DNA from 3 places in the Candidatus Pantoea soli genome. Region 2 is predicted to be linked to each of the others. Evidence: predicted binding sites of a transcription regulator. Region 2 holds the regulator's gene; each other region holds the start of a gene.
What was found. Region 2 encodes Fur, which represses iron uptake genes when iron is present. Its sites were predicted from a motif close to ATAATAATGAGAACNACTATCAA; they were not measured.

Region 1 (3,279 bases), 420 kb from region 2:
CCTGCGGATCCTGCGAAGGGTGATACCAGATAATCTCCATACGGCTCTCCTTTTTTTCCGTTCAGCCTCAGGCAAATAGCGCGACAGGGCAAGTAAAAAACTTAGCCTGAATGCAATTTCTCAGGTGATTATGTGTGGAAGCTTCACATTTCTGCCGCTGCGCAAGGCTAAGCCGCCGGATAGCGTCTAAAGTTGTTCGGGTGGTCAATGCGTTAGCGCACCACCTTTTCGGACAAGGAGAAAAACCGATGATAAAAAATGTCGTATCCACGCCCGCGCGCCTGAGCCTGTTACTGAGCGCCGCCCTGCTGAGCGCGACGGCCGCGCACGCCGAAGACACCAGCCGCATGCTCAGCAGCCAGCCACAGCCGCCGGATGTGCGCCTCGGCCCCCTGTTCAATGCGGTGCAGCAGGCGAAATTTTATCCGGATCAGAAAACCTTTGCCGATGCGGTCCCGAAATATAATCCCTCGTCAATTCTCGCCGACTGGCAGATGCAGAAAGGCCAGCGCAACTTTGACCTGAAACGTTTTGTCGATACCAACTTCATCCTGCCTAAAGCGCAGGACAAGTATGTGCCGCCTGCCGGACAGAGCCTGCGCGAGCACATTGACGGTCTGTGGCCGGTGCTGACGCGCAGTACGCCGCAGGCCAGCCAGTATGATTCGCTGCTGCCGCTGCCAAAACCTTATGTGGTGCCGGGCGGACGCTTCCGTGAGGTGTACTACTGGGACAGCTATTTCACCATGCTCGGCCTGGCAGAGAGCGGTCACTGGGATCGCGTGCAGGATATGGTGGATAACTTTGCCACCGAGCTGGACCGCTATGGCCATATCCCGAATGGTAACCGCAGCTACTATCTCAGCCGCTCACAGCCGCCGTTCTTCAGCCTGATGGTGGACCTGCTGGCGACGCACAAAGGCGATGACGTTTACCGTCAGTATCTGCCGCAGCTGGAAAAAGAGTACGCCTACTGGATGGCGGACAGCGACAGCGTGGCCGCCGGGCAGGCCAGCAAGCGCGTGATTAAACTGAGCGACGGCACGCTGCTGAACCGCTACTGGGACGAGCGCGACGCGCCGCGTACCGAATCCTGGCTGGACGATGTCGAAACCGCGAAGAAAGCGCCGGATCGCAACAAACAGCAGGTATACCGCGACCTGCGTGCCGGTGCGGCTTCAGGCTGGGATTTCAGCTCACGCTGGTTTACCGACGCGCATAATCTGGCATCCATTCGTACCACCCAGCTGGCGCCGGTTGATCTCAACAGCCTGCTGTTCCACCTTGAACAGACGCTGGCGAAAGCAGCGAAGCTGGCGAAGCAGGACGCGCAGGCGAAAAACTGGGCGGACGCGGCAGAGAAGCGTCAGGCCGCTATCAACCGCTATCTGTGGGATGACAAACAGGGCTGGTATGCCGATTATGATTTTGGCCGGAAGCAGGTGCATCACCAGCTGACCGCCGCCACGCTGTTCCCGCTTTACCTGCAGCTGGCCAGCGACCGGCAGGCTGAGCGTACCTCCGCCGCAGTGGAAAAGCAGCTGCTGAAACCGGGCGGGCTGGTGACCACCACGGTGAACAACGGTCAGCAGTGGGATGCACCTAACGGCTGGGCACCGCTGCAGTGGGTAGCGGTGGAAGGCCTGGAGCACTATAAGCAGCCGAAACTGGCGCAGCAGATTGGTCAGCGCTTCCTGCAGAACGTACAGCAGACCTACGATCGCGAGCATAAGCTGGTGGAGAAGTACGTGGTTGAAGGCGACAAACTGGGCGGCGGTGGTGGCGGTGAATATCCGCTGCAGGACGGTTTTGGCTGGACCAATGGCGTCACGCTGATGCTGCTGGACAAATATTGCCCGAAAGACAAGACCTGTAACAGCGCCCGCGACATTCCGGCTATGCCGGCGCTGAACGGCGCACAATAACCCTGTCACTGAGGAGAGGCGACCCCGTCGGGTCGCCGCCTTTCACTGCACGCTTCCCGCCCCGCATCAGCATCACCATTGACAGCCTGACACATCCCGTTATAAAAGATAATAATTCTCACTGTTAATTGATTCTTATTTTCATCATTGCGGTCTGGTACCGCTGTTGCTGCTTTGTCAAAGGAACTGTCATGACCTCGCCGTTTCCGCTTTATCGCGCCCGCGTGCTGTGCGCGCTGGCCCTTACCTTCCCTGCCGCCGCATTCGCTGAAGATGAACTGGTGGTGACCGCGCAGCCGGAGGAAACCGCCACTTCACCGGTGCGGGGGTATCTGGCTACCCGCAGCAATGGTGCCAGCAAAAGCGACCGCGCGCTGGTGACGACACCGCAGTCCGTCTCGGTTGTTACGCGACAGCAGATGGCCGATCAGGGCGCGCAGGATCTGAATCAGGCGCTGGACTACACGCCCGGCGTCTTCACCGGTTTTGGCGGTGCGGCCACGCGCTACGACACGGTGTCACTGCGCGGTTTTCACGGCGGTGACGTTGATAACACCTTTCTGGATGGTCTGCGCGTCATGAGCGATGGCGGCAGCTTTAACGTGCTGCAGGTGGATAACTGGTTTCTCGATCGCGTGGACGTGATCAAAGGCCCCGCTTCCGCGCTCTACGGGCAGACGGTGCCGGGCGGGCTGGTTAACATGGTCATGAAGCGGCCACAGTTTGCCCGCGAGGGCCATCTGCAGTTTTCCGGCGGCAGCCATGCCACCCACAGCGCCGCCTTTGATTACACTGATGCCATCAACACCCAGTGGGCGTGGCGGCTGAGCGGCATCACGCGCAACAGCCATACTCAGTATCAACACACGCGTGAAGAGAAGTATGCCCTTACGCCGCAGCTGCTGTGGCAACCGGATGAGGACACCAGCCTGCTGCTGCGCGCCTATCTGCAGAAAGATCCGTCGGGCGGCTATCACGGTTCGGTGCCGGCAGACGGCACCCTGTTCCGCCACCGTGGCCGACAGCTGCCCGCCGGGTTTTATGAGGGTGACAGCGCACGGGATCAGTTCAAACGTCATGAACAGATTTACGGCTATGATTTTTCGCATCGCCTGAACGATATCTGGTCGCTGCATGCCACCGGCAGCTATAGCCAGTCTCAGGTAGCACTGGATCAGGTGTATCAAATCGGCTGGCGTGCGACCGATACGGATTGGCTGGATCGCTACTACTCCGGCGAGCGCTCGTCGCTGCGTGCCTGGGCCAGCGACAATCAGCTGCAGGCAGCGTTTACCACCGGTGCGATTGCGCATCGCGTGACAATTGGCGCAGAGTACCACCGTTACAAAAATCA
Region 2 (3,279 bases):
CGGAAGAAGGCGTCATTCAGTTTATCCTGAAGTCGTTTGCTGAAGGCGAATGGCGCTTTAACGTGCCGGTGCTGTGGGATAACTATAGCCGTATCTCCGGCTGGGAGGCGGTGCCGCCCGCACCGCATCCGGCGCTGTTCATTCGCGGCGGCGACTCACCCTATCTGGATAACCAGTATCGCGATGCGCTGCTGCATCAGTTTCCGCAGGCGCACGCGCATGTGATCAGCGGTGCCGGACACTGGGTGCACGCAGAAAAACCGGATGCGGTATTACGCGCCGTGCGGCGTTTTTTTAACCTGTAAAAGCAAAAGCTTGTCGCAGGCGGTTTAGGGTTGGCGTCACGCGGGGCGCTGGAGTATGATGTCGCGCTAAAATTTTGCCGCGGCTGCTTTTTTCGCCGCGGTCAGGCCAATAATGAATTAATCGCGCAGCGCCTTTGCGCCGTTCGCGCCCACGCAGTTTCACAAATCATGGCAAAAGAACAGACAGACCGTACCACGCTCGATCTCTTCGCCGACGAGCGGCGTCCTGGTCGCCCGAAAACCAGTCCGCTGTCACGTGACGAACAGCTGCGCATCAATAAGCGCAACCAGCTGAAACGCGATAAAGTGCGCGGGCTTCGTCGCGTCGAGCTGAAAATGTCCGGCGAAGCGGTGGACGCGCTCAACAGTCTGGCGGAACAGCAGAACATCAGCCGCAGCGAATTGATTGAACAAATGCTGCTGGCCCAGCTCAAACTGTCGTGACGCGCGCAGACCGCACGCAGGAACACACCGCCAGCGCTTTATACGTTCCGCGCTTTTCACCGGTCTGCTATCATTCGCATAACTGTGCAGTTTACTGACTTACTTTCACAATCAGGATTTAAGAGGTTACTTAACCCATGGCAATCGTAGGCATTTTCTTCGGCAGCGATACCGGCAACACTGAAAACATTGCAAAAATGATCCAGAAACAACTGGGTAAAGATGTCGCCGAAGTGCATGACATTGCCAAGAGCACCAAAGAAGATCTCGAGGCATTCGATATTCTGCTGCTGGGTATTCCAACCTGGTATTACGGCGAAGCGCAGTGCGACTGGGATGATTTCTTCCCGACGCTGGAAGAGATCGATTTCAACGGTAAGCTGGTGGCGCTGTTTGGCTGTGGCGATCAGGAAGACTACGCCGAATATTTCTGTGACGCGATGGGCACCATCCGTGACATCATCGAGCCGAACGGTGCGGTGATTGTGGGGCACTGGCCGACTGAAGGCTATCATTTTGAGGCTTCCAAAGGCCTGGCCGATGATAACCACTTCCTGGGTCTGGCGATCGACGAAGATCGTCAGCCTGAGCTGACCAACGCGCGCGTCGATAAATGGGTGAAGCAGATTTTCGACGAGCTGCAGCTGAAAGAGATCATTGAAGCCTGATGATCCCTGCCTCCCGATGTGGGCGCTGGCTCACATTGGGACAATGGAATTTCCTATAAAAATAATAGCTACGGTTTTTTAACTTTTACCCGCAATTCTGTAGAATACCCGCAACGGTCATCCGCTTATTCCTCTGTCATCTGATTGAGGCTGAGTGAAATGAAACGCCGATCGTCACGATCCCACTGACGTCAGTGATACCCTCACCTGAAACCCTGAGGGATTGCCTGCTTCGGTCAGTTTTCATTTCACTGCCTGAGTCCTATAATGAGACGCAAATGAGAATGCGCTGATCACACATTCAAGGCCTTTGCGCCGTAAGTAACCAGCAAAGTAACAGGACACTATCCGCATGACTGACAACAACTCCGCATTGAAGAAGGCTGGCCTGAAAGTCACGCTGCCCAGACTGAAGATTCTGGAAGTGCTTCAGGGACCTGGACCAGAGTCCCATCATGTCAGTGCGGAAGATTTGTACAAGCGCCTGATCGACATGGGCGAAGAGATTGGTCTGGCGACGGTTTATCGCGTACTCAACCAGTTTGACGACGCGGGTATCGTGACCCGTCACAACTTCGAAGGCGGTAAATCCGTTTTTGAACTGACTCAGCAGCACCACCACGATCACCTGATCTGCCTGGACTGCGGCAAAGTGATCGAGTTCAGCGATGAATCCATCGAAACGCGTCAGCGTGAGATCGCTACCCGCCACGGGATTAAGCTCAGCAACCACAGCCTGTACCTTTATGGTCACTGTGCGCTGGGAGACTGCCGCGAAGACGACACGCTCCACGACAAATAAGAAATGTGCTATGCAGTATAAAAAAACCGGTGCTTTCACCGGTTTTTTTATGGCTGTGATCAGGCGATCAGCGTTTCCTGCAGATAGCGCCAGCGGGGAATTGCCGTGCTGCAATCCAGCACGGCCAGCGAGATGCGGCTCTGATTATTGCCATTCATCATCTGCAGTTCACGATACTGAATGGTCACCTCTTCGCGCTGTTCGGAGATGATCGCGTGCTCGCTGGTGGCGATGCGCATCCCTTCGCGCTGACCGTGCAGTTGACGGAACAGCACTTCGGTATCATTCAGATCGAGTTGTTTACCCTGCGGCGTGACCATTTTGAATTCAGGATGAAAATGCGACAGCAGCAGTTCCATGCTGTCATCACTGCCTTGCGCCTGATTAAAAATACGTTCGATAAGCTGATGTAAAACCACCACGCTGTGTTTGGCTTCCTGAGCGAGACTTGTCATTTTTTTTCCTGTAATTACCCGCAGAGCGTCGTCCGAGAGCGCATAGCCTACCTGAAAAAAAACTTTTCACACGGGTAAATGGTTTAAAATTATTAAAGTCAGAAAAGTCGTAACACCGGGCTGGCGGGGCAATTTGGGGTTGTACAGCATAAAGCATTGGCCCAGGAGAATCCGGGATAATAAAAAAGGGCGATTGCTCGCCCTGACATGATCATATCGTGTGACGCAACCGGCCGCTTACTCGCCAGTTTTTGCCCAGGTGTCACGTAAACCCACGGTACGGTTAAATACCAGCGCAGAAGGCTGCGAATAGACGCTGTCGGCACAGAAGTAGCCTTCACGTTCAAACTGGTACGGCGCGGTCGCCGCGGCTTCACGCAGGCCGGGTTCCACAAAGCCCTGTTTGATCTCCAGCGAATTCGGGTTAATGGTGGTGAGGAAGTCCTCTGCCGCCCCCGGATTCGGGACGCTGAACAGCCGATCGTAAAGACGGAACTCTGCCGGCAGCGCATGAATGGCGGACACCCAGTGGATCACGCCTTTCACTTTACGGCCATCAGCCGGATCTTTGCTCAGGGTCTCCACATCGCAGGTGGCATAGATGC
Region 3 (3,279 bases), 1.5 Mb from region 2:
ATCTAACGCTACCGGCGTTCAGATTCACGCTGAAGTTCCGCTGTCTGAAATGTTCGGATACGCGACGCAGTTGCGTTCTCTGACCAAAGGCCGTGCTTCTTACTCCATGGAGTTCCTGAAGTACGATGATGCGCCGAACAACGTCGCTCAGGCCGTTATTGAAGCTCGTGGCAAATAAGGCTACGGTTTAAAAATTGTGAACTGATGCCTTCATCACTGATGAAGGCATAACGTAAGGATTATCGCCATGGCGAAAGAGCAATTTCAACGTAACAAACTGCACGTAAACGTGGGCACCATCGGTCACGTTGACCACGGTAAAACCACCCTGACTGCTGCAATCACCACCGTTCTGGCTAAAACCTACGGCGGCCAGGCGCGTGCTTTCGATCAGATCGATAACGCGCCGGAAGAGAAGGCTCGTGGTATCACCATCAACACCTCTCACGTTGAATACGAAACCCCAAGCCGTCACTACGCACACGTTGACTGCCCGGGCCACGCCGACTACGTGAAAAACATGATCACCGGTGCTGCGCAGATGGACGGCGCGATCCTGGTTGTTGCTGCGACTGATGGCCCGATGCCTCAGACCCGTGAGCACATCCTGCTGGGTCGTCAGGTTGGCGTTCCTTACATCATCGTGTTCCTGAACAAGTGCGACATGGTTGATGACGAAGAGCTGCTGGAACTGGTTGAGATGGAAGTGCGTGACCTGCTGTCTCAGTATGACTTCCCGGGCGACGACACCCCAATCGTTCGCGGTTCAGCGCTGAAAGCACTGGAAGGCGACGCTGAGTGGGAAGCGAAGATCGTTGAGCTGGCTGGCCACCTGGATACCTACATCCCGGATCCGGTTCGTGCAATCGACCTGCCGTTCCTGCTGCCAATCGAAGACGTATTCTCCATCTCCGGCCGTGGTACCGTTGTGACCGGTCGTGTTGAGCGCGGCATCGTGAAAGTGGGCGACGAAGTTGAAATCGTCGGCATCAAAGACACCGCCAAGTCTACCTGTACTGGTGTTGAGATGTTCCGTAAGCTGCTGGACCAGGGTCAGGCAGGCGAGAACTGCGGCGTTCTGCTGCGTGGTATCAAGCGTGAAGAGATCCAGCGTGGCCAGGTTCTGGCTAAGCCGGGCACCATCAAGCCACATACCAAGTTCGTATCAGAAGTGTACGTTCTGTCTAAAGACGAAGGCGGCCGTCATACTCCGTTCTTCAAAGGCTACCGTCCACAGTTCTACTTCCGTACCACTGACGTGACCGGCAACATCGAACTGCCAGAAGGCGTTGAGATGGTTATGCCAGGCGACAACGTGAAAATGACCGTTACGCTGATCCACCCAATCGCGATGGACCAGGGTCTGCGTTTCGCAATCCGTGAAGGCGGTCGTACCGTTGGCGCGGGCGTTGTAGCTGAAGTTATCGCTTAAGTGCGTGACAACAGGTGACTGCGTAAGTGGTCACCTCAGCATGAAAAAGAGCACTTCGGTGCTCTTTTTTTATGCCTGCATAATAATCCCACACAAAAGCTACGTTGTAATAAAAACTATTCTCATTTACACTTTGATCAGTTTTTGTACCGGAGCCTGCAGTGAATGTACGTTTGTCTGTGTAATGCCGTAAGCGATAAAACCCTGCGTGAAGTGGTGCGCCGTTATCAGCCTAAATCTATTCAGCACCTGCGCCAGCTGGTGCCGGTCGGGAAACAGTGCGGCAAATGCATTCGGGCTGCGCGGGAGATCATGGATGAAGAGATGCAAAACGTGCCGCTGTACAAAGAGATAGCCTGAACCACCCGGAGTGGGGGAGTACCCACAAAAACAGTCGTGCTTTTTTGACTTCTTTTTATCCGCATCTACGCTCTAGTAAACTGGCAGCGGAGGAAGCGAAATGAAGGGCGACGTCAAAGTCATAAATTACCTCAATAAATTGCTGGGAAATGAACTGGTAGCGATTAACCAGTATTTTCTGCATGCGCGCATGTTTAAAAACTGGGGCCTGATGCGCCTCAACGATGTCGAATACCACGAATCCATCGATGAAATGAAGCATGCGGATAAGTACATTGAGCGCATCCTGTTTCTGGAAGGCATTCCCAATCTGCAGGATCTGGGCCGGCTGCGCATCGGCGAAGATGTGCCGGAGATGCTGCAGTCCGACCTGACACTGGAGCTGGAAGGGGCAAAAGATTTACGTGAGGCGATCGCCTGGGCCGATAAGGTTCATGACTACGTCAGCCGCGATATGATGATTGAAATCCTCGCGGAAGAGGAGCATCACATCGACTGGCTGGAGACCGAACTCGATTTGATTCAGAAAATTGGTTTGCAGAATTACCTGCAGGCGCAACTTAAAGATGAGGGCAGCGACTAGCGTCTGCCATCCGGAATACAGCCCCGGCCCGCCGCGCAGAACAGCGCGCTGCGGGCTTTTTTATGTGCTGCCGTACCTTTTTCGGTTAAAAACGCAGCACGGGTTGCTTCCTGAACAGATTTCCGTATAATGCGCGGGCCTGCCGATATTGGTGTGGCGCGATTCGAGCAGAATCGCAGGCGATAGCGGTAACTGTATCGCCTGACAATACTCCCGATTGGGGAGTTATATGCTGAACGATTACACTCCCCCATCAATCGTAATGGGTGTGGGTAGTAATTTTTTTCGTTTATAAAATGTTTGGAGCCTTGGTCTCATGTCGAACCAAAGAATCCGTATCCGTCTTAAAGCGTTTGATCATCGCCTGATCGATCAATCAACCGCGGAAATCGTCGAGACTGCCAAGCGCACTGGTGCGCAGGTCCGTGGTCCGATCCCGCTGCCGACTCGCAAAGAGCGCTTCACTGTTCTGATCTCTCCGCACGTTAACAAAGATGCGCGTGATCAGTACGAAATCCGCACTCACAAGCGTCTGGTAGACATCGTTGAGCCAACTGAAAAAACCGTTGATGCTCTGATGCGTCTGGATCTGGCTGCCGGTGTAGACGTGCAGATCAGCCTGGGTTAATCAGGTCATCGAGCGATTGAGAGGTTGATACAATGATTGGTTTAGTCGGTAAAAAAGTGGGCATGACTCGCATCTTCACTGAAGAAGGCGTTTCAATCCCAGTAACCGTAATCGAAGTTGAAGCAAACCGCGTTACCCAGGTCAAAGGTCTGGAAAACGATGGTTACCAGGCGATCCAGGTTACCACCGGTGCTAAAAAAGCAAACCGTGTTGGCAAGCCGGAAGCAGGTCATTTTGCTAAAGCTGGCGTTGAAGCTGGCCGTGGTCTGTGGGAAT

Region 1: a site for Fur is predicted at 2,031-2,053, ahead of D8B20_RS07185 (TonB-dependent siderophore receptor). Genes of this name have one in related genera too.
Region 3: a site for Fur is predicted at 1,536-1,558, ahead of bfd (bacterioferritin-associated ferredoxin). Genes of this name have one in related genera too.

What each region holds. Positions count from the first base shown of each region.
Region 1 covers NZ_CP032702.1:1,544,498-1,547,776, reverse strand. The annotation lists gene ghrA (glyoxylate/hydroxypyruvate reductase GhrA) at 1-40, opposite strand, end outside; gene treA (alpha,alpha-trehalase TreA) at 249-1,925, shown strand; gene D8B20_RS07185 (TonB-dependent siderophore receptor) at 2,117-3,279, shown strand, end outside.
Region 2 covers NZ_CP032702.1:1,126,955-1,130,233, reverse strand. The annotation lists gene ybfF (esterase) at 1-305, shown strand, start outside; gene ybfE (LexA regulated protein) at 474-749, shown strand; gene fldA (flavodoxin FldA) at 887-1,417, shown strand; gene fur (ferric iron uptake transcriptional regulator) at 1,770-2,219, shown strand; gene D8B20_RS05205 (hypothetical protein) at 2,279-2,674, opposite strand; gene glnS (glutamine--tRNA ligase) at 2,912-3,279, opposite strand, start outside.
Region 3 covers NZ_CP032702.1:3,401,992-3,405,270, reverse strand. The annotation lists gene fusA (elongation factor G) at 1-178, shown strand, start outside; gene tuf (elongation factor Tu) at 248-1,432, shown strand; gene bfd (bacterioferritin-associated ferredoxin) at 1,598-1,792, shown strand; gene bfr (bacterioferritin) at 1,893-2,375, shown strand; gene rpsJ (30S ribosomal protein S10) at 2,692-3,003, shown strand; gene rplC (50S ribosomal protein L3) at 3,036-3,279, shown strand, end outside.